3 regions of the Vibrio diabolicus genome follow, and region 1 is predicted to be linked to each of the others. Evidence: predicted binding sites of a transcription regulator. Region 1 holds the regulator's gene; each other region holds the start of a gene.
The links. Region 1 encodes PurR, which represses purine synthesis genes. Its sites were predicted from a motif close to TNANGNAAACGTTTNCNTNA; they were not measured.
Positions count from the first base shown of each region.

Region 2: the regulator PurR is predicted to act here: its motif matches at 1,819-1,838, upstream of purE (5-(carboxyamino)imidazole ribonucleotide mutase).
Region 3: the regulator PurR is predicted to act here: its motif matches at 2,328-2,347, upstream of purM (phosphoribosylformylglycinamidine cyclo-ligase).

Region 1 is NZ_CP042451.1:2,137,119-2,144,007, reverse strand. Features, by position in the region: gene FR741_RS10205 (alpha/beta fold hydrolase) at 1-321, shown strand, start outside; gene FR741_RS10200 (hypothetical protein) at 359-679, opposite strand; gene FR741_RS10195 (TVP38/TMEM64 family protein) at 700-1,386, opposite strand; gene FR741_RS10190 (TfoX/Sxy family DNA transformation protein) at 1,502-2,092, opposite strand; cyclic di-GMP riboswitch class I at 2,209-2,298, opposite strand; gene purR (HTH-type transcriptional repressor PurR) at 2,584-3,588, opposite strand; gene torD (molecular chaperone TorD) at 4,057-4,704, opposite strand; gene torR (two-component system response regulator TorR) at 4,971-5,681, shown strand; gene elyC (envelope biogenesis factor ElyC) at 5,753-6,538, opposite strand; gene cmoM (tRNA uridine 5-oxyacetic acid(34) methyltransferase CmoM) at 6,653-6,889, shown strand, end outside.
Region 2 is NZ_CP042451.1:52,183-59,071, forward strand. Features, by position in the region: gene FR741_RS00265 (DNA topoisomerase family protein) at 1-61, shown strand, start outside; gene FR741_RS00270 (5-(carboxyamino)imidazole ribonucleotide synthase) at 131-1,258, opposite strand; gene purE (5-(carboxyamino)imidazole ribonucleotide mutase) at 1,263-1,748, opposite strand; gene FR741_RS00280 (L-threonylcarbamoyladenylate synthase) at 1,948-2,505, shown strand; gene hemF (oxygen-dependent coproporphyrinogen oxidase) at 2,553-3,470, shown strand; gene aroE (shikimate dehydrogenase) at 3,574-4,407, shown strand; gene FR741_RS00295 (DUF1488 family protein) at 4,411-4,674, shown strand; gene FR741_RS00300 (gamma carbonic anhydrase family protein) at 4,682-5,230, opposite strand; rRNA gene FR741_RS00305 (16S ribosomal RNA) at 5,741-6,889, shown strand, end outside.
Region 3 is NZ_CP042451.1:911,305-918,193, forward strand. Features, by position in the region: gene FR741_RS04320 (class II glutamine amidotransferase) at 1-44, shown strand, start outside; gene purN (phosphoribosylglycinamide formyltransferase) at 416-1,072, opposite strand; gene purM (phosphoribosylformylglycinamidine cyclo-ligase) at 1,224-2,264, opposite strand; gene upp (uracil phosphoribosyltransferase) at 2,444-3,070, shown strand; gene FR741_RS04340 (uracil-xanthine permease family protein) at 3,193-4,446, opposite strand; gene FR741_RS04345 (DUF2066 domain-containing protein) at 4,757-5,965, shown strand; gene FR741_RS04350 (DUF2069 domain-containing protein) at 6,106-6,546, opposite strand; gene wrbA (NAD(P)H:quinone oxidoreductase) at 6,569-6,889, opposite strand, start outside.

The sequences.
Region 1 (6,889 bases):
CAGCGAGAGTCTCGCCATCTTTTTATTCGTGAGGCCAAGAAGCTTTGCCAAAAAGAATTTAAACGTTGGTTTATTCTTGCTGCTGATGTAAATCCTTTAATGAAGTATTTTAAAGATCGAGAGTTACCCATTCCCACACTCTATTTAATGGGCGACAGAGATTACATGTTTATTAAGCCTGTTAAAGAAATGGTTGCGGCGCATAAGCTTAGTGTTTTACGAGAGATCCCCAACTGTGGTCATGTTTGTAATGTTGAGCGCCCTGAAGATTTCAATCAACATTCCATCGAATTTATTAAGCAGCAAATGGTTTCTGCTTAGCGCTGAATAAATCGATTGAGTAGGAGTAGGGGAGTTATTAAGGCTCCCCTATTTGATGTCCACATTGCCAACAAGCACCAAACTGCCCCTCGTTTACCTCATGGCACTTCGGGCACTGCCAATCTTGATACTCATTTCCATCGGATTGTTTGCGGTAGGCTTGTACTATTCCTTCTGCTTTTACTTGTTGTTTGGCGTCAAAAAGCCAGACATAAGGATCGGTATCATCACTAAACGGCAGCTCTCCTTTTAAACCGAAAATACCTTCTCCGCGGACTTCACAGTAGACTTGCTCGGTTTTCAATAATTCGCACACGATATGCGCTTCTGCTGGGTTTTTAGCAATGAATATTTTCATTAAACACGTCCACTTACTAATTATGAGTTTTGCTGACTCGGTGTTGGCCTTACTTTATTCATAACCCATTTAGTGATGATTGGAAACAGCCCCAGTAACGCAAAAGAGGCCAATACCGCAGGTGAAATAATGCCTGACAGGCTTTCAATTGTTGCTAACTGAGTACCGGCGTTTAAGTAAACTGCAGTGCCTGGCAACATACCTACTTGGCTAGTAAGGTAAAATCGACCTACAGACATTGGCGTTAAGCCCATCAACAAGTTGATAAGAAAGAAAGGGAATACCGGAATGAGACGCAAGGAAAATAGATAAAATGCACCGTCTTTTTCGACGCCTTGATTAATTGCGATTAACTTATTGCCAAACTTGTTTTGTACCCAGTCACGCAGCAAATATCGGCTGCTTAAAAATGCTAGTGTTGCACCCATAGTACTGGCGAAAGAAACCAGTAATAAGCTCGTCCAAAAACCAAATAGAGCCGCACCAAGTAATGTAACCACAGCTGCCCCAGGAATAGAAAAAGCGGTAATTGCAATGTAGGCAAAAAAGTAAATAGCTGCCGAAAAAACAAAGTTCTGATCGATGTATGTGGTCAGCGCTTCTTGTTGTGCTTTTGCATTTTCCAACGTTAAATACTGACTAAAGTTAACGCCTAAAAAGATAATGATCGCGACCAGGATTAGGCCTAATATCAGTTTCTTATTCATATTTATGATTCCAATTTGGGATATATGTAATAAGACAGAATGAAAGTCGAAAAAATTTCACAAAAAAACCGCAGATTAGACTGCGGTTTTACAAGATAGTTTTTAAGGCCGACTTTTATTGGAGGCCATTCATCAACTCATCTCGGCGAGCTTGAGGTACAACGCTCCAATGAGTACCGTTAATAGCACCTTCTAGTGCCCATAACAGCTCAATGTTGACGGTTGCAGAGTGCGTATCTCTTATCGCTTTATAAGCGTTAAGTGCACCTTCCTCTTCCAGTTTTTCTACTGACTCAATGCCTGCTTTTTTCAGCATGCGTTCAGTTGCCAGTCGTAAGTTAGGCAAATCTTTTAAGCGATTAGGCTTTGTAGTTGCTTGCTGTTCTTTTTCAAGCTTTGCCTTTTTCAACGATTGGTTAGCTACTTCGATTAAGCGTTCGCTAGACTCCCATAAATCGTTGGAAATTGCGTAGTACTTAGTAACGACTGGGAAGCCACGTTTTTTATAAACGTAAGGCTTTAGCCCTTGTTTCTCGAAGTCAGATGAAGTTTGTTGGTCTGCTCTTATATGAAGCTGATTATTTACAACTAGTGCAAACATTGTTTCATCAGCGAATAGTCCGAAGCCACCAAACATTGAGCGCGACTTGATATTACCAAGTGCCTCAAATAGCTTCATAGAGTCTTTGAGTATCGGTTTATCCATGTTTTGTTATCTCGGTGTAATTAATATTACGCCACCAAAAGTCAGGTCCGAGAGAGTAGCAAACATGCGCAAAAGCAATGTCATTACAGGGTAAAGTCATCGCTTGCACACTTGCCATCGGTAACCCCGCTACCTTCCATATAGTACTATGGTTCAGGCCGGAGGCTTTGCGTCCCACCCTTTCGAATGGTTTGCCCTGTGCGTGACAGAATGAGCATACTTCGTATATTGAATTAACATCACGTTTTACCCGTAAAAGTGTGATTTTGGTTCAATAAAAAGTGTCGACAAGCGCATATTTGTGCATATTTGAGAATAAGGCGGGATGATCTCGAGGTTGTGAGCGAGTGTGATTTACCTACATATAAAACAGAGACTTAGAGATTCGAGATTTTTTGTCTAACAAACCTAAGTCAGGGAAAAGTTATTTAGATACAAAAAATAAGCGCCCTTTTAGAGCGCTTATTTGACATCGTTATATTTGGCGAATTTTAGTTCATTTTCTTCACGGTGTTTCGAATTACAAGCTCAGGTTGCATTTCGAAAATTCGCTTTTCGTGTTCTTTATCTTTGATTCGCTCAAGTAGGATCTCGAACGCATTTTTACCCACACGACGTTTAGGTTGGTGGATAGTGGTTAACGGTGGAGAGAAGTATTCCGCAAGCTCGATGTTGTCGTAGCCGATCACTGAAATATCATCAGGAACTTTGATACCGTTTTGTTGTAGGCGGCTCATTAAGCCCAAAGCCATTGTGTCGTTAAAACAGAATACCGCTGTCGGACGTTTGTCCATTGCTGTAATTTTATCTGCGACTAAGACGGCCGTATCACATTCAAAGTTACCTTCAAGGATCCAATCTTCATTTACAGCTAGGTTTGCTTCGCTCATCGCGCGACGGAAACCTGCAATGCGCTCTTGGCAAGCAAGTTTTTCAAAATGACCGCTTAGACAAGCAATATCAGTATGGCCATTGTCGATCAGATGTTTGGTTGCGATGTAGCCACCTTCTTCTGAGTTATCCATGATCTTGTCCGCTTGTGAGCTTTCTGGACCCCAATCCATGACCACTTTAGGAATGTCGGCATGACGGTCAAGCATCTCTTTAAGCTCTTCGGTTAAGTCAGAACACATCACTAGGATGCCATCAACACGTTTTTCAGCCAGCATACGGATGTAATCGCGTTGTTTTTCGTAAATCCCACCCGTATTACACAGAATCAGAGTGTAGCCTTGGCGGTAACAGTAGCTCTCAACCCCGTCAATCACTTCTGAGAAGAATAGGTTGGTTGACTGCGTTACTAACATGCCAATAGTACGAGTTGAGTTGCACTTTAGGCTGCGTGCAACCGCACTTGGCGCGTAATTCAACTCGTCCACGGCTTTCATTACTTTTTCTTGCGTTGCTTCTGCAACGAAACGCGTTTTATTGATAACGTGCGAAACTGTCGTAGTGGAAACGCCGGCTAAGCGAGCAACGTCTTTTATAGTGGCCATAAATGGTGTCCTGTATCGAGCTACTGAAATATGTCGTGTTGGATGTACCTGATGCTCTAATGGTTTTACACCCAGCAATCTAAGGTTGGCGCTAAGTGTTTCGGCAGCGGTTGGTCCAAGCACGACAAAAGGGTACGTAGCAGCATCGGTCGATGAATTTTATCTTTTTTCTATCTGATGAGAAATTGCCATCAACCTGTTAAAAAACACAAAAACCGCTATATTTCAGCGGTTTACATATAAATCATATTTAATCGTTTGCGCTCACATTTTAGCCCTATGTGGACTGACTAGCAATGTTTTCAGCAAGAGATTTGTGTATTTGAAGTCACATTTTGACTGCTAAATAACCAAGCGTCTTTGAGCTAAGTTAAGGCAAACGAATAATATACCCAACTTACTTACATTCAGTTATTTCAGGTATACAGGAAGCCCGATAGGCGGGCTCCTTAAAAAAATAGGCGGCAATTATTCCCCAAGAAGGTAAGCGCTGTCTAGTTTACAAAATGCAACTAATAGTTTCGCGACGTTCGAGTAGAACCCAAATTCGTCGAATTGTTTACATTTGTCTGCAAACTGAGGTAACCAAGACATCAACTGTTGCTGGATAAAGTCGTTTTGTTTAACGAAGGCTTCTTCCATGTGTTTTTCTTGCTCAAGTTCGTTTGAGCGGATAATCATGTTGCCGAGAAAGTCGAGTTCAACGGCTAAGTGGTCCGCAGGCTCTTTTAGATTTTCATCTACTTGAACGCCAAATTCTGCCATCAACTTTTCCATTTCCTCGGCTGGCTTGTCATTCAGCAAACCTGATTCACCGATGTACATAGATGCGTAAGGAAGAGCGCCGTATTTTTCTGTCTTCAAAAACAGTTCACAAAAGTCAGCAGCAAGCTCCAATTGAGCGTCTTCACGATCTTGCAATCGGTTTAGCGCATCAACGAGGCTATCAACAGCTGGTTTCAGCGACTCATTTTCACCTAAACCTGCTAGAAAACTGCGAATTTCAACACTGTGGTAGGCTTCCAGCTCTTTCTCTGTTAGTTCTTTTGCGAACAAGCTCGAAAACCACCAGTAAATTTCAGCGCGTTTTTCATTAAAAGCTTTCACTTCTTGCATTTTGGGCTCCTGAATGATGCTTCAAGTTGTGCATCACAAAGTCAATTAGGGATATCCCCTAAGTGTAATCAATTAAAATGAATAGCAGTAACTATAATTATTATGTTTTATGGTCAAAAATTAACGTTTATTAATAGCGATGGGTAAGCTTGTTTTGAATCAATAAAAACGCTAAATCTTGCTTTTTAATGTATCTATGACTAGAAATGTTACTAGTTATGAATAGAATACGTCTTGGATAATAAGAAGACAGAAAAGTGGTGTAAATGAGCTATCACGTATTAGTCGTAGAAGATGATGTTGTAACTCGTAGTAAGCTTGCGGGATATTTCCAAAATGAGGGTTACCAAGTCAGCGAAGCAGAGAGTGGCGCAGAAATGCGTGAGGTCCTGCAAGCGGGCGATGTAGACCTGATCATGCTGGATATCAACCTGCCGGGTGAAGACGGCCTGATGCTTACTCGTGAATTACGTAGCCAATCGGATATTGGTATCATATTAGTAACAGGACGCACGGATAGCATTGATAAAATCGTAGGCCTAGAAATGGGCGCTGACGATTATGTGACAAAACCTTTTGAACTGAGGGAGTTGTTGGTTCGCGTTAAAAACTTGCTGTGGCGTATTTCAGCAGCGCGTAGCGGTAGCGCGAAAGCGAACGAAACCAGTGAAGAACATATTGTACGTTTTGGAGAGTGGACATTCGACATTCAACGTCGTGCGCTGAGCCGTAACGGCGAACCCGTAAAATTGACCAAAGCAGAATACGAACTTTTGGTGGCGTTATCGTCTTACCCTAACCAGGTGTTAAGTCGCGAGCGTATTTTGAATATGATCAGCCACCGAGTTGATGCTCCCAATGATCGTACTATTGATGTTCTTATTCGACGTATGCGCGCAAAAATGGAGTTTGATCCAAAGAACCCGCAAATTTTTGTGACGGTGCACGGCGAAGGCTATATGTTTGCTGGTGATTAAACTGAACAAACCTAAGTCTTAAAAAGAAAAGGAGAGCTTCGGCTCTCCTTTTTTGTGGTTTCAAGATAGTACTACTTTGCTTCAACCATTGGTGTTTGGCCGACAGTATCACGCAATCTTTGCCAAATGCTGCCCAAGTACTCATGCCAATAAAGCTCCGTTTGTTCTAAGTAACGCGCTTTAGGTGAGTATTTATCCCAAGGTTGACTGATTTCGCTAATAGCTAAGAAGTTGGTCGGGGCTGGGATTGGTTTAATGCCTGCTGCGTTGAACTCATACAATGCACGGCTCATGTGGCTCGCAGAAGTGACTAACACAATCTCCTTTTGTTGAACGAATGCAGCCGCTTGACGCGCCTCTTCCCACGTATCTTTCGCATCTTCTAATAAAATGATATCGGATTTCGCGACTCCCAACGCAAGGGCAACGTTCGCCATCATTCTCGCATGGCTAATTTCAGAACCGCCAGCATAGCCAGACAAAATTAATTTAGCACCTGGATACATTCTTAAAATACGAATGCCTTCAGTTAAGCGCATTAATGCTGCACGGCTTAACTGCGAGGTGGGTGGAATTTCGTCATCGATAACATGACCATTCCCTAAAACCATCACGTAGTCGATGGTGCCAGAAACTGGCAAAAAGGCTTTATGCTCTCGCTCTAATGGCATAAGAAGCTTGGTTGAAACAGGTTGGAAGGCAACAAGAAAAATGCCAACAAAAGAGAATAGAACAACGAAGCAGCCAGTTTTACGTTTTGTGGTAAAACTAATGAGAGCAAGACCCAACAAGCCTATCAGCAGCAATGCCGGAAGTGGCATAAGCAAGGCTGACACTACTTTTTTCAGCTCAAACATACATAAATAGTCCGAAAAAACATCAATTGATAATAAAAATGAGGGTACCCCTCTTTATTCCTGCTTTCCTTGTGCCAGAATAGCGGCACAATCCGTTATGATAACTCAGCAGAAGTGACAGAAGACCGCAATTTCGACGATATCGCCCACAAATTTGCAAAAAATATTTACGGCTCCGACAAAGGGGAGATCCGCCAAATCATTGTGTGGGAAGATTTTCTACAGATTCTAAGTGAATTAGATGCTGACCAGCAACCCCTAGAGGTGTTGGATGCTGGTGGTGGTTTGGCACAAATGTCGCAAAAGCTTGCTAAGCTCGGACATCGAATCGCTTTATGTGATCTATCTTCG
Region 2 (6,889 bases), 1.2 Mb from region 1:
CGCCAGTGGTGTGAAATTGCAATGTGCCAACCGTAAGTGCCAGCACACTCAGCAAGGGTAAATACATCAAAGGAATTAAAAAGGGTCGCATCGTGCGACCCTTTGTGGTTTTTGGGGCTAGATTTTAGCGTTACGCTTGTTTCGCAAACTCGTGCACGGCTGGGAATGCCATTGGATCTAAGGCATCCGAGAGAGCGCACAACCTACGGTGCAATTCTCCTGGGTAGTCACCACATACGTTGATGTGACCCATTTTTCGCCCTTCACGCTTCTCTTTGCCGTACCAATGGATGTGACAACCATCCATGGCGAGAAGCGCTTCTGGCAACGTATCTTCACCAAGAATATTCACCATCGAGGTTTCGCGAATCAGTTTGGTGCTGCCTAACGGCAAGCCGCATACGGCGCGCAGGTGGTTCTCGAACTGACAGGTTTCTGCACCTTGCTGTGTCCAGTGACCAGAGTTGTGCACTCGTGGGGCAATCTCATTCACTAGCAGCGTGCCATCGACATCAAAGAATTCGAGCGCCAATACACCAACGTAATCTAGGCTATCTGCGACGGCCGTGAGCATCTGCTTGGCTTGGGCTTGCAGTTCTGGCGCATCAATTGCGGTGGATAAGCTCAGTACGCCATTGATGTGAACGTTTTCTGCTAGAGGGTAAACTTCAACGCAGCCATCTTTGCTTCGAGCACCAACTAGTGATACTTCGCGGTTAAAAGGAACAAACTCTTCAGCAACAATCGCTTGAGTTGGTGTTGCCGCGATGCACTCTGCCATCTCAGTCCAAATGTCGTCGACTTGAGAAGCTTCTTTTAAGCGCCATTGACCTTTACCATCGTAACCTCCCAATGCACTTTTCAGAACCATTGGCATACCAACGTGTTCAATTGCGCGCTCAAAGTCTTCACGAGTTTCAATCACGTAGTATTTCGCGTTGCGCACGCCAGCATCATCAAGCAGTGCTTTTTCAATACGGCGATCACCACCTGCTTTGATGGCTTGCGTACTTGGTAGGAACTTGCCGCTCGCTTCGCAAACCTTGAGCACGTCATGTGGAATATGCTCGAACTCGGCAGTAATCACATCAACTTGCGTAATCGCATTTTCCAAACCATGGCCAAGTACCTGTTGGGTAAGAGGATGGACAACGTTACCGCTGCCGACATCGTAAGCCGAGATTTGGATGTTCAGTGGTGCACCAGCCAGAGACATCATGCGAGCCAACTGACCTGATCCGAGAATCAGTACATGCATCTGATTAATCCTCAGCTGGATTTGGGTTAGCCAGTACGGTTTCCGTCTGTTCATTGCGGAACGCTTCTACCTTCGCCATGATGTTTTCATCATGAGTGCCTAGGATTTGCGCTGCTAGGATACCGGCGTTTGCTGCGCCCGCTTCGCCAATCGCTAATGTACCAACCGCAATTCCCTTTGGCATCTGTACAATAGAGAGCAGTGAATCCATACCTTTCAGTGCACGAGACTGAACGGGAACACCAAGCACTGGCAAACTAGTAAACGCAGCAGCCATACCTGGTAGGTGGGCTGCACCACCTGCGCCTGCGATGATAACTTTGATGCCGCGTTCTTTTGCGCCACTGGCGTAGTCCGCCAGTAATTGAGGAGTTCGGTGTGCTGACACGACTTTTGTTTCGTAAGGTACGCCAAATTGGTCTAGCATGTCCGCTGCTAGTTTCATGGTTGGCCAATCGGATTTAGAACCCATGATGATACCGACTTTCATCTCAAACTCCTTCAAGCTGCAAAATTAGGTGAGCTGATAAATTTGTGCGCATTATACGGGGATTTTTATCTCAAGCAAACGTTTGCGTCTTGTTGTTGACGCTATTGATACATTTTATAAAAAAATTGCTTTAGTGTCTGAGAATGAATATTTGTACACTTAGTGAAAATAATACAGTCAGACAATCAGGAAGTAATCGGTGGATAACTTTGAACAAGTGCTCAACGCACTACAACAAGGCGAAGTGATTGCCTACCCAACAGAAGGGGTTTTTGGTGTCGGATGCGATCCAGATAACCCAGAAGCAATTCAAAAACTGCTGGAGCTCAAGCAGCGCCCGGTGGAAAAAGGGCTGATTCTGATCGCTGCAAGTTATGAGCAGCTCTTGCCGTATATTGATGAATCTCAACTGACTCGAGAACAATTAGCGACCGTTCATGCAACTTGGCCAGGTCCATACACTTGGATCATGCCTGCGAGCGATAAAGTCTCCAACTGGGTTTCAGGGCAGTTTGATTCAATTGCAGTTCGTGTGACTGATCATCCTTTGGTTCAAAAGATGTGTAATGCATTCGGAAAGCCGTTAACCTCTACCAGCGCGAATCTTTCCGGCTTGCCACCGTGTATGACCACGGAAGAAGTCGAAGAGCAATTGGGTGACAAGCTGGTGGCCATTCTTCGTGGTGAAACCAGCGGTCGTGATAAACCCAGCGAGATTCGTGACGCCAAGACTTCACAAATATTAAGACAGGGCTAACCCTGCTTGCCAGTCATCAACCGGTATCACGTAATAGGTAATAACGTATGTCAGCAATCGATAAGCACGCCGTAAAGCAGTTCCTGATGTCACTTCAGGACTCCATTTGTCAGCAGTTAGAACAAGAAGATGGAGAGGCCGTCTTTGTCGAGGATGCATGGCATCGTGAACCGGGCGAACGTCTTGGTGGCGGTGGGCGCTCACGTGTTATGCGTGATGGCCTTGTTTTCGAGCAAGGTGGGGTGAACTTCTCGCATGTAGAAGGGAAAGAAATGCCAGCATCTGCGACGGCACATCGTCCGGAGCTAGCGGGTCGCCGTTTTGAAGCGATGGGGGTCTCTTTGGTTATCCATCCCAAAAACCCTTACGTCCCAACTTCTCATGCGAATGTGCGTTTCTTTATCGCCGAGAAAGAGGGCGAAGAACCAATTTGGTGGTTTGGTGGTGGTTTCGACCTGACTCCTTTCTATCCTTTCGAAGAAGATTGTCAGTCATGGCACGATACAGCTAAGGCAATCTGTGCCCCATTTGGTGAAGAAGTATATGCTGAACACAAAGCGTGGTGTGATAAGTACTTCTTCTTGCCACACCGAAATGAAACTCGTGGTGTTGGTGGTTTGTTCTTTGATGATTTGAATCACTGGGAGTTTGATAAGTGTTTTGATTACATCAAAGCGGTGGGTGAAGGCTATTGCCAAGCTTATTTGCCGATCGTGTCTCGTCGTAAAGACATCGAATATGGCGAGCGCGAACGTGAATTCCAACTTTACCGTCGTGGTCGTTATGTTGAGTTCAACTTAGTGTACGACCGTGGCACTTTATTCGGTTTACAAAGTGGTGGGCGTACCGAGTCGATTCTGATGTCGATGCCGCCGTTAGCGCGATGGGAGTACCGCTACGAACCAGAAGCAGGAACGCCTGAAGCCGAACTTTACGATCGATACCTGAAACCACGCGAATGGTAAGCACGGAATCTCCTTTTCTATATAGATAGATAGTGATAGGGTCATCCGTAATCAGATGGCCCTGTTTTCTCTCTATATCTAAGTAAGGAATAAAGGTAAGGAAATGACCCTGCAAATCGATCGTTACGCCGTGTTTGGTAACCCTATCGGGCACAGCAAGTCGCCATTTATCCATACACTCTTTGCTCGTCAAACGAATCAGTCCCTAACATACACCGCAGAATGTGCGCCTGTGGGTGGATTTATCGAGGCGGCGAAAGCATTTTTTTCGGACGGCGGCAAAGGTTGTAACGTGACCTTGCCTTTTAAAGAAGACGCCTATCAATTTGCCAGCCGTTTGACCGAGCGTGCTCAGCTTGCTGGAGCTGTGAATACACTTAAGAAGCTTGATGATGGTGAAATCATTGGTGATAACACTGATGGTGCAGGCTTAGTGCAGGACTTGTTGCAACATCAAGTCGTGTTAGAAGGTGCACGTATCTTGATCATAGGAGCTGGTGGTGCCGCTCGAGGTGTGATTAAACCATTGCTCGATCAAAAACCAACATCTCTAACGATAACTAATCGTACATTTTCCAAAGCCGAAGAATTGGCAGAATTGTTTTCTGCATATGGCCCTGTTACAGCAAACGAGATGAATACCATTGCTGAAGAGTTCGATGTCGTAATCAACTCCACGTCTGCATCATTGAGTGGTGAGTTACCTGCGATCTCTTCCTCGGTGTTCGCCGCCAATAGTACAAGCTACGACATGATGTATGGCAAAGGTGATACCACATTTAACCAATGGGCTAAGCAACACGGTGCGGCACATGCTTATGATGGTTTAGGTATGTTAGTTGGCCAAGCTGCTGAGAGTTTTATGTTATGGCGCGGTCTTCGTCCAGGCGCCAAACAGATTTTGCGTGAATTAAGAAAGAACCTTGAAGGTCAATAAGCGATGAATCAATCCATTTTATTCCCAGACATGCAATCATGGGATGAAGTATCACAATCAGTAAACTTTGCGGCGCAACAATCAGGCGCACTAATAGAATGCTTTGTGACGAAACAAAAGTTAGAAAAGTTATCTGGCTCAGAGTTAGATACGGAGCAGGCCGTGCTCTCTGCTTTTATTGACTACCGATTTGATCTGGAAGAAATAGCAGAAGAGTTAATAGAAGATGAAGCCTTCAACGAAGAAGGCCATATTATCATCGGCTAACAGACCTTTAGTTCAAGTCTTCTACTTCATGTAAGTAGTCGTTTTTGTTTTGAACATAGTTATTGGCAGACTTTTGCAAAAAAGCTCGTTCTGTCTCTGATAGAGGGCGAGCTTGTTTTACTGGACTACCGACATAAAGATAACCGCTTTCTAATCTCTTTCCTGGCGGTACTAAACTGCCCGCTCCAATCATCACCTCTGATTCAATAACGACAGCATCTAAAACAATCGCCCCCATACCAACCAATACACGATCGTGTATCTCACAACCGTGCAGCATCACTTTGTGGCCAATCGTAACGTCATTGCCAATAATAAGTGGATAGCCGTTTGGGTTTTCAGAGTTCTTATGGGTGACATGCAAAACACTGCCATCTTGAATATTAGTTCGATCACCAATGTGAATGTGGTTCACATCGCCTCGTGCCGCTACTAATGGCCAAATGCTAGAATCGTCCCCAATACGGATATCTCCGACTAACACTGAGGTTGAGTCAACGTAAACACGCTCACCAAGTTGGGGCTTTATACCTTTGTAGCTTCTAATTGAGCTCATCTTTTCTCCTTATTAGGGGCGATTACTGGGGATATGGAGGTAGAATAGTAGTGAAAACTCGCCTTTTAGAATAAAAAACACCCAAACGATAAAAAAATCAAAAAAAATGTGAAAAAGGGCTTGCCAATGTGATCGCAATCTCTATAATGCCACCTCGCTGACACGGCAACGCTTCGAAAGAAACGAAGTCGAGGTTAGCAAGCCAAATTAGCCAAGCGGAAACGCTTGAAGAAAGTTTGAAAAAGTGATTGACACTAAACTTTAACTCGCTAAAATGGCCGTCCTGTTTTGAGCAAAGCTCAGCAGGAAAAGCTCTTTAACAATATAGACCTATCAATCTGTGTGGGCACTCGTTGATGATAATCCAATTAGAAACTTCGGTTTCAAATTAGGTTTCAATGAAACGAAGTGACCATTGAGTCTTCGGACTCAGCACAGTCAATTCAAACATTACTTTAGCTATTTATTAGCAAAGGAATGTTCAGTATTCATTGAGCCGAACAAAATCTTAAATTGAAGAGTTTGATCATGGCTCAGATTGAACGCTGGCGGCAGGCCTAACACATGCAAGTCGAGCGGAAACGAGTTATCTGAACCTTCGGGGAACGATAACGGCGTCGAGCGGCGGACGGGTGAGTAATGCCTAGGAAATTGCCCTGATGTGGGGGATAACCATTGGAAACGATGGCTAATACCGCATGATGCCTACGGGCCAAAGAGGGGGACCTTCGGGCCTCTCGCGTCAGGATATGCCTAGGTGGGATTAGCTAGTTGGTGAGGTAAGGGCTCACCAAGGCGACGATCCCTAGCTGGTCTGAGAGGATGATCAGCCACACTGGAACTGAGACACGGTCCAGACTCCTACGGGAGGCAGCAGTGGGGAATATTGCACAATGGGCGCAAGCCTGATGCAGCCATGCCGCGTGTATGAAGAAGGCCTTCGGGTTGTAAAGTACTTTCAGTCGTGAGGAAGGCGGCGTCGTTAATAGCGGCGTTGTTTGACGTTAGCGACAGAAGAAGCACCGGCTAACTCCGTGCCAGCAGCCGCGGTAATACGGAGGGTGCGAGCGTTAATCGGAATTACTGGGCGTAAAGCGCATGCAGGTGGTTTGTTAAGTCAGATGTGAAAGCCCGGGGCTCAACCTCGGAATAGCATTTGAAACTGGCAGACTAGAGTACTGTAGAGGGGGGTAGAATTTCAGGTGTAGCGGTGAAATGCGTAGAGATCTGAAGGAATACCGGTGGCGAAGGCGGCCCCCTGGACAGATACTGACACTCAGATGCGAAAGCGTGGGGAGCAAACAGGATTAGATACCCTGGTAGTCCACGCCGTAAACGATGTCTACTTGGAGGTTGTGGCCTTGAGCCGTGGCTTTCGGAGCTAACGCGTTAAGTAGACCGCCTGGGGAGTACGGTCGCAAGATTAAAACTCAAATGAATTGACGGGGGCCCGCACAAGCGGTGGAGCATGTGGTTTAATTCGATGCAACGCGAAGAACCTTACCTACTCTTGACATCCAGAGAACTTTCCAGAGATGGATTGGTGCCTTCGGGAACTCTGAGACAGGTGCTGCATGGCTGTCGTCAGCTCGTGTTGTGAAATGTTGGGTTAAGTCCCGCAACGAGCGCAACCCTTATCCTTGTTTGCCAGCGAGTAAT
Region 3 (6,889 bases), 1.2 Mb from region 1:
CGGCGAAACCGGGCAATCAGGCGCCAACTGAGCCGTTAGAATAGCGGTTAATTCGGAACAACTCGTAAAGCTCGCTTAATCGCGAGCTTTATTTTTATACGTTTTCAACCGAATGCGGATACTGGTGAACTCTCATACTTTCTAGCTTCCTAGTCTTGCTAAGGCTTGCCGGAAAGACGTAAATGGATAGAAATTTCTCATAAAACACCACGTCATTCTGAACGGTGAGGAACGAACCAGATTCAGAATTTACTTTCCGAGTGTTGTGTTACTCAAGTGGTTATGGGATTTTTTAGAATGTTGGGTTTTAGGTTTCTAGTCGCACTGCGGCTTTCTTGAATCAAGTTTATAAGTTTCAAAACAACAAAAGGCAGCTCTCAGGCTGCTCTTTTGTGTTTGGAGTTTGGTTTCAGGACTACTCATCGGAGGCGTAACCGTGTGCGCCAAGTTCTGCGCCATCTAAATAGGCTTTACCATCCTTCATGATCAACCGCTCGTCTACCAGCCACTTAGCCACCATAGGGTAGATTCGGTGCTCCTGAGCCTGAACACGTGCTGCAAGTACACTAGCATTATCGTCTTCGAACACCGGAACTTTTGCTTGCAGTATGACAGGGCCACCATCAAGCTCTTCCGTTACAAAGTGCACACTCGTACCATGTTCTTTGTCGCCAGCATCAATTGCTCTCTGGTGTGTGTGTAGCCCAGGATATTTTGGTAGAAGAGAAGGGTGGATATTGATCATCTTACCCATGTAATGAGAAACAAACTCGCTGCTCAGAATACGCATGTAGCCCGCCAGAATAATCACGTCTGGTTGGTATTCATCGATTTGACTCATTAGCTCTGCATCAAAGCTTTCACGCGAGTCGAATGCTTTAGGGTCGACAAAGTGACCGTCTACATCAAAGTTTTTTGCACGTTCTAAACCAAAAGCATCGGCTTTGTTAGAGAACACGGCTGCTACTCGTGCGTTTGGCATGCTGTTTTCGCAAGCTTCCAAGATAGCTTGCAGGTTACTTCCGTTACCCGAGATGAGGACCACAATGTTTTTTAGGGTATGGTTTTTCATGATGTCGAGAGTGCCTTGGTATTGTAGGTTAGAGTTATGTAGCTTCTAAACTACCTACTAATAGAATGGTTTTTATTGTTCTAGATAGCAAAATGAGGACCTAGTCATCTAGTGTCCTCATTCTTTTTATCTTGTGGGCTCGATTTGCAAATTATTGGATTTCAACTTGCTCTTCATTCGCGTCTGCTTGCGCGATTTGACCAATCACCCATGCGTTTTCACCTTCTTCTTGAAGAAGAGCAACCGCGGCTTCCGCTTGGTCTTTAGGTAGTGCAACGATTAGACCCACACCACAGTTGAACGTACGGTACATTTCGTGTGTGTCGACGTTGCCTTTCTCTTGTAGCCACTTGAAGATCACTGGCCATTCCCAGCTGTTACCATCGATAACTGCTTTTGTGCCTTCAGGCAGCACACGTGGGATGTTTTCCCAGAAACCACCACCAGTGATATGAGAAATCGCATGGATGTCGTGTTTCTCAATCATCTTAAGTGCTGATTTGATGTAAATCTTAGTTGGTTCTAGTAGGTGCTCACCGATAGTGCGACCTGCTAGTTCTTCGTTCTTATCTGCACCAGATACTTCTAGGATTTTACGGATAAGGGAGTAACCGTTTGAGTGTGGGCCGCTTGAGCCAACAGCGATAAGTGCATCACCAGCAGCGACTTTCGTGCCGTCGATCACGTCTTCTTTTTCGACTACGCCAACACAGAAACCAGCAACGTCGTAGTCTTCGCCTTCATACATGCCAGGCATCTCCGCAGTTTCGCCACCAATTAGGGCGCAACCTGCTTGAACACACCCTTCAGCGATACCTGAAACAACATCCGCTGCGGTATCAACGTCTAGTTTGCCTGTTGCGTAATAATCTAGGAAGAACAGTGGCTCTGCGCCTTGCACGATAAGATCATTTACACACATCGCAACAAGGTCGATGCCGATAGTGTCGTGCTTGTTCATATCCAGTGCTAGGCGAAGCTTAGTACCTACGCCATCAGTACCAGAAACCAGTACAGGTTGTTTGTATTTGGTTGGCAATTCGCATAGCGCGCCAAAACCACCGATACCACCCATAACTTCAGGGCGACGAGTACGTTTTACCGCACCCTTAATACGATCCACAAGCGCGTTGCCTGCATCAATATCTACACCAGCGTCTTTATAGCTAAGAGAAGAGTTGTTACCACTCACAGGGAAGTCCTCGGTATTAAGTTGGATATGAAAACGGCGCTATTCTAACAGTGCTTAAACATAGATAGCAAACGTTTGCGTCTGTTTTTTTCTTTAGTGATTTATCCTGATATCCCTGTAAAAATCATGTATAATCTGAAGGTTTGTTTAAATATTGCCAACTATAGCCGGAGATGGACATGAAAGTTGTTGAAGTAAAGCACCCTCTAGTAAAACATAAAATTGGTCTAATGAGAGAAGGTGACATCAGCACAAAACGTTTTCGTGAGTTAGCGACTGAGGTCGGTAGCCTACTTACTTACGAAGCAACGTCAGACTTTGAAACAGAAAAAGTGACCATTGATGGTTGGAACGGTCCGGTAGAAGTAGACCAAATTAAAGGTAAAAAAGTAACCGTAGTACCAATCCTACGTGCAGGTCTAGGCATGATGGACGGTGTTCTTGAGCACATGCCAAGCGCACGTATCAGTGTTGTTGGTATTTACCGTGATGAAGAAACACTTGAGCCAGTTCCTTACTTCAACAAGCTTGCTTCTAACATCGATGAGCGTATTGCGCTTGTTGTTGACCCAATGCTTGCAACGGGTGGTTCTATGATTGCTACGATTGATCTTCTAAAAGAGAAAGGTTGTAACCAAATCAAAGTGTTGGTACTTGTTGCTGCACCAGAAGGTATTGAAGCGCTAGAAAAAGCACACCCAGATGTGGAGCTATACACTGCGGCAATCGATGAGAAGCTAAATGACAAAGGCTACATCGTACCGGGTCTAGGTGATGCAGGTGATAAGATCTTCGGTACTAAGTAATTCTTTAATGTATTACTACGACTGAACAGAAAAAACAAAGGCTTGGTGAAAACCAAGCCTTTTTTTATATCTATAATACGAGAAGAATAAAATGCGCCACTCAGTAAAGCAGCGCAGACGCACTATTTCGCGTTCTCTTCTTCCATTTGTGCGTTATCTACAACGTGGTTTTCACCTAAATCGTTTGGTAACACAAGGTTAAGAATAATTGCCACGATACCGCATAGGCTCACACCTTGTAGGCTGAACTCACCAATACCGAAAGCCATACCGCCAATACCAAATACAAGTGTTACGGCAACGATCACTAGGTTGCGAGACTTATGTAAATCAACGTTATTCTTGATCAGTGTGTTGAGGCCTACTGTGGCGATAGAGCCGAACAACAGAATCATGATACCGCCCATGACAGGTACTGGAATCGTTTGAAGAACCGCGCCTAGCTTACCTACCAATGCAAGTACGATTGCAGTGATCGCAGCCCAAGTCATGATCACAGGGTTAAATGCTTTGGTTAGCATTACCGCTCCTGTAACTTCACTGTAAGTGGTGTTTGGTGGAGCACCCACCATCGAGGCTACGATAGTTGCCACCCCGTCACCTGCGATTGTGCGATGAAGGCCAGGTTTTTTCAGGTAGTTTTTACCTGTGACGTTTGAGATAGCAAGCATGTCACCTACGTGCTCTACCGCAGGTGCGATAGCGACAGGAATCATGAACAAGATTGCGTTTATGTTGAACTCTGGCGCGGTGAAGTTTGGCATAGCTAGCCAAGCCGCTTGTGCTACTGGAGTGAAATCAACCACCCCGTAGAATAGAGAAACAGAGTAACCTGCAAGAATACCACCGACAATTGGAACGAGCTTCAAAAAGCCTTTTGCAAACACGCTTAGTACAATGGTTGTGAGCAGTGAGACCGCCGAGATGATGATCGCAGCATCACCATTAACAAGCTGTGCAGCACCATCACCGGTTTTCCCTACCGCCATGTTCACTGCTGTTGGAGCAAGGCCAAGACCAATCACCATGATCACAGGACCAACGACAACAGGCGGGAGAATTTTATGGATAAATCCAACACCACGCACTTTGATCATCGCCCCTAGAGCCACATAAACCAGGCCCGCTGCCATTAAGCCGCCCATCGTTGCGCCGATACCCCAAGTTTGGATACCGAACATAATAGGAGCAATAAACGCAAAAGAAGAGGCAAGGAAGATGGGAACAGAACGTTTAGTCATTAATTGGAAGAGGAGAGTACCGACACCGGCACCAAAGAGGGCGACATTTGGATCAAGGCCAGTTAGCAGCGGCACAAGCACCAAAGCACCAAAAGCGACAAAGAGCATTTGAGCGCCTTGTAACGCGTTTTTCATAATAATTCCCTATTTTCAAGATACGCAGACAAATCCGGCGAATACTATCATCCAGCAATCGTTTGCAACGTTGCATGGATCAAACTTTCGATTGAATCTTTCCCATAAATAGCGTTTTTGCGAGTTAGTTGCTTGCAAATTGGCCTCTTTTACGAGTCTTGCGTGACGATGAAAAACAACGCTAGAGTGCTCGTTGAGACCCGAGTTAACAAAGCTGGTCATAATACAGACAATTTACTCAGTACTTACCTTGCTCAAGATTTGATAGTTGCTTATTATTCGGGTTCTTGTTCAGAGGATTATAAAAACTATGCGCTATTTAGCTCTCTTACTGATAGGTTGGTTGTCCCTACCAGTATATGCATTAACTCAGGTGGATATCTATCGTGCCGAAGTGGTTATCGACAGTGAGCAGAACGACGGTGAGTCTCTGGCTCGTCAACAAGGTATGCAGGATGTGATTGTTCGAGCGACCGGTTCTCAATCCTCTTTAAGCAATCCAGTGATTAAAAAGGCACTTGGTTCAAGTGCGCGTTACATTTCCCAACTGAGCTATGGGCAGGTTGATGGAAAAGCGAGCTTAAAAATGTTGTTTAACAGTGACCAAATCAGCTCGCTTTTAACACAAGCACAATTGCCATCTTGGTCGCCAAATCGCGCCAATATTTTGGTTTGGATGGTGGAAGAGCAGAGCTACGATCGTAATATTGCTTGGGAGCATTCCGACTCTTCAAACGTTGTAGCACTTCGCAGTGCTGCGAAATCGAGAGGCTTGCCGATCACGATCCCGGTTGGTGATTTTGATGATGTAACTGGTGTTAATGTTTCTGATCTTTGGGGCGGCTTTATTGAGCCAATTGGCCAAGCGAGCCAGCGCTACCCAGCGGATGCCGTTTTAGTTGTGCGCGCTCAAGGTGAACAAATTCGCTGGACGTTATACGATCAATCACCAATGAGAATTGTTGAAGCACAGCGCTCTCCGCGTAACGGTTCCGCATCAGGCGCCAATGCCATTGCTGAGATGGTTGATGGCATCGCTGACTACTACGCGAGTAAGAGCGCAGTGGTAGTATCTGGAAAATCTTCAAAAGCGTTGGCGGTGAAAGTCCTTAATGTAACGTCTGCCACGGACTTCTTCCGTTTAGAGAATGCGTTAAAACAACTTAATTCGGTTGCGGGTACGGAAATTAAGCGTGTCCAAGGTGATGAGCTGACGCTCAACATCCATCTTTTGGCATCTCAACAAGCTTTTGAGAAAGAAGCTTCTTCTATTTCTCAATTAATGGTTTTTGAAGATCCTTTGGGTGAAGTTGATGCCCCAGCTTTAACTCAAGAAGCAGAGCCAATTGCTCCGATGAATGAAGCTAAAGATACAGCTATGGTAGAAAAAGTGCAGTCTGAAGTGCCTGCGGATATCGCGGCGGAAGCAAAGGACGAAACGCACCCAACTCAGCCGATGATTGTGGAGCCTGTCCGAGAACAGTATGACTTGATCTACGAGTGGCGCTCGGCATCGTAATCGCATTGATAGCTTTCCAGGCGTAAAGCGCAAGGATCAAACACCAATGTGGTAAGCGTAAAAAAGAGTCGCAATAGCGACTCTTTTTGTTTTCTAAATTCGTATTCGAACCAATGCTCAGTGATTGATTGCGATTGGCGTTATTTATTGAATTTCGCTTTTTCTTCTTTTTCTACTTGAGAGAGGCGCTTCAACTTAAGACCTAGCTCTTTGCCTCTCGCTCTAGCAAACAAAATATTGCCAGCGAAACCGAGTGAAGTCAGGAGCAACTCTACTGCCGCAAGCCAACGTTCTCCACCATCCACATAAAGGATGGTCAGCGCATGCAAGAAATACAGCATAAGAACAAAGTTAGCCCAAGCATGAGTGTAAGGCTTACCAGCCAAAATACCAGGCAACGGAAGTAATAGCGGAATACACCAAGCAATAGCAAGTGTTGTGCTGCTAAGGTGAGGGTGAGGGGACAACGCAAGCTGCCAAATTGCGACCCAGGCTAATAAGGCTAAGTTGCCAAATAAAGCTAGGTAACGATAGGTTTTAGCCTGTGTACCGAGTGGTGTTTGGTCTAAAGAGTCAGACATCGATTAACTATCCTTGATTTTACTAACAGACTTTTAGTTTTAACGCTGCAGTTGCCAGCCTTTTGCCTAATTGTTGTGCCAGACGAATCTCTTCACTGCTGAGGGTTGCCTCATGGCCTACACTGCTGGCGCCATACGGAGTGCCTCCGGACTGCGTAGTGTGTAGCTCTGGTTCGGCATAAGGAATGCCCAAAACCATCATCCCGTGATGCAATAAAGGGGTCATCATGCTTTGTAACGTTGTTTCTTGACCACCATGCATCGAAGAGGAAGAGGTAAAGACACAAGCTGGCTTATCGATTAAGTCACCACTGACCCATAAAGATGTAGTCTGATCCCAGAA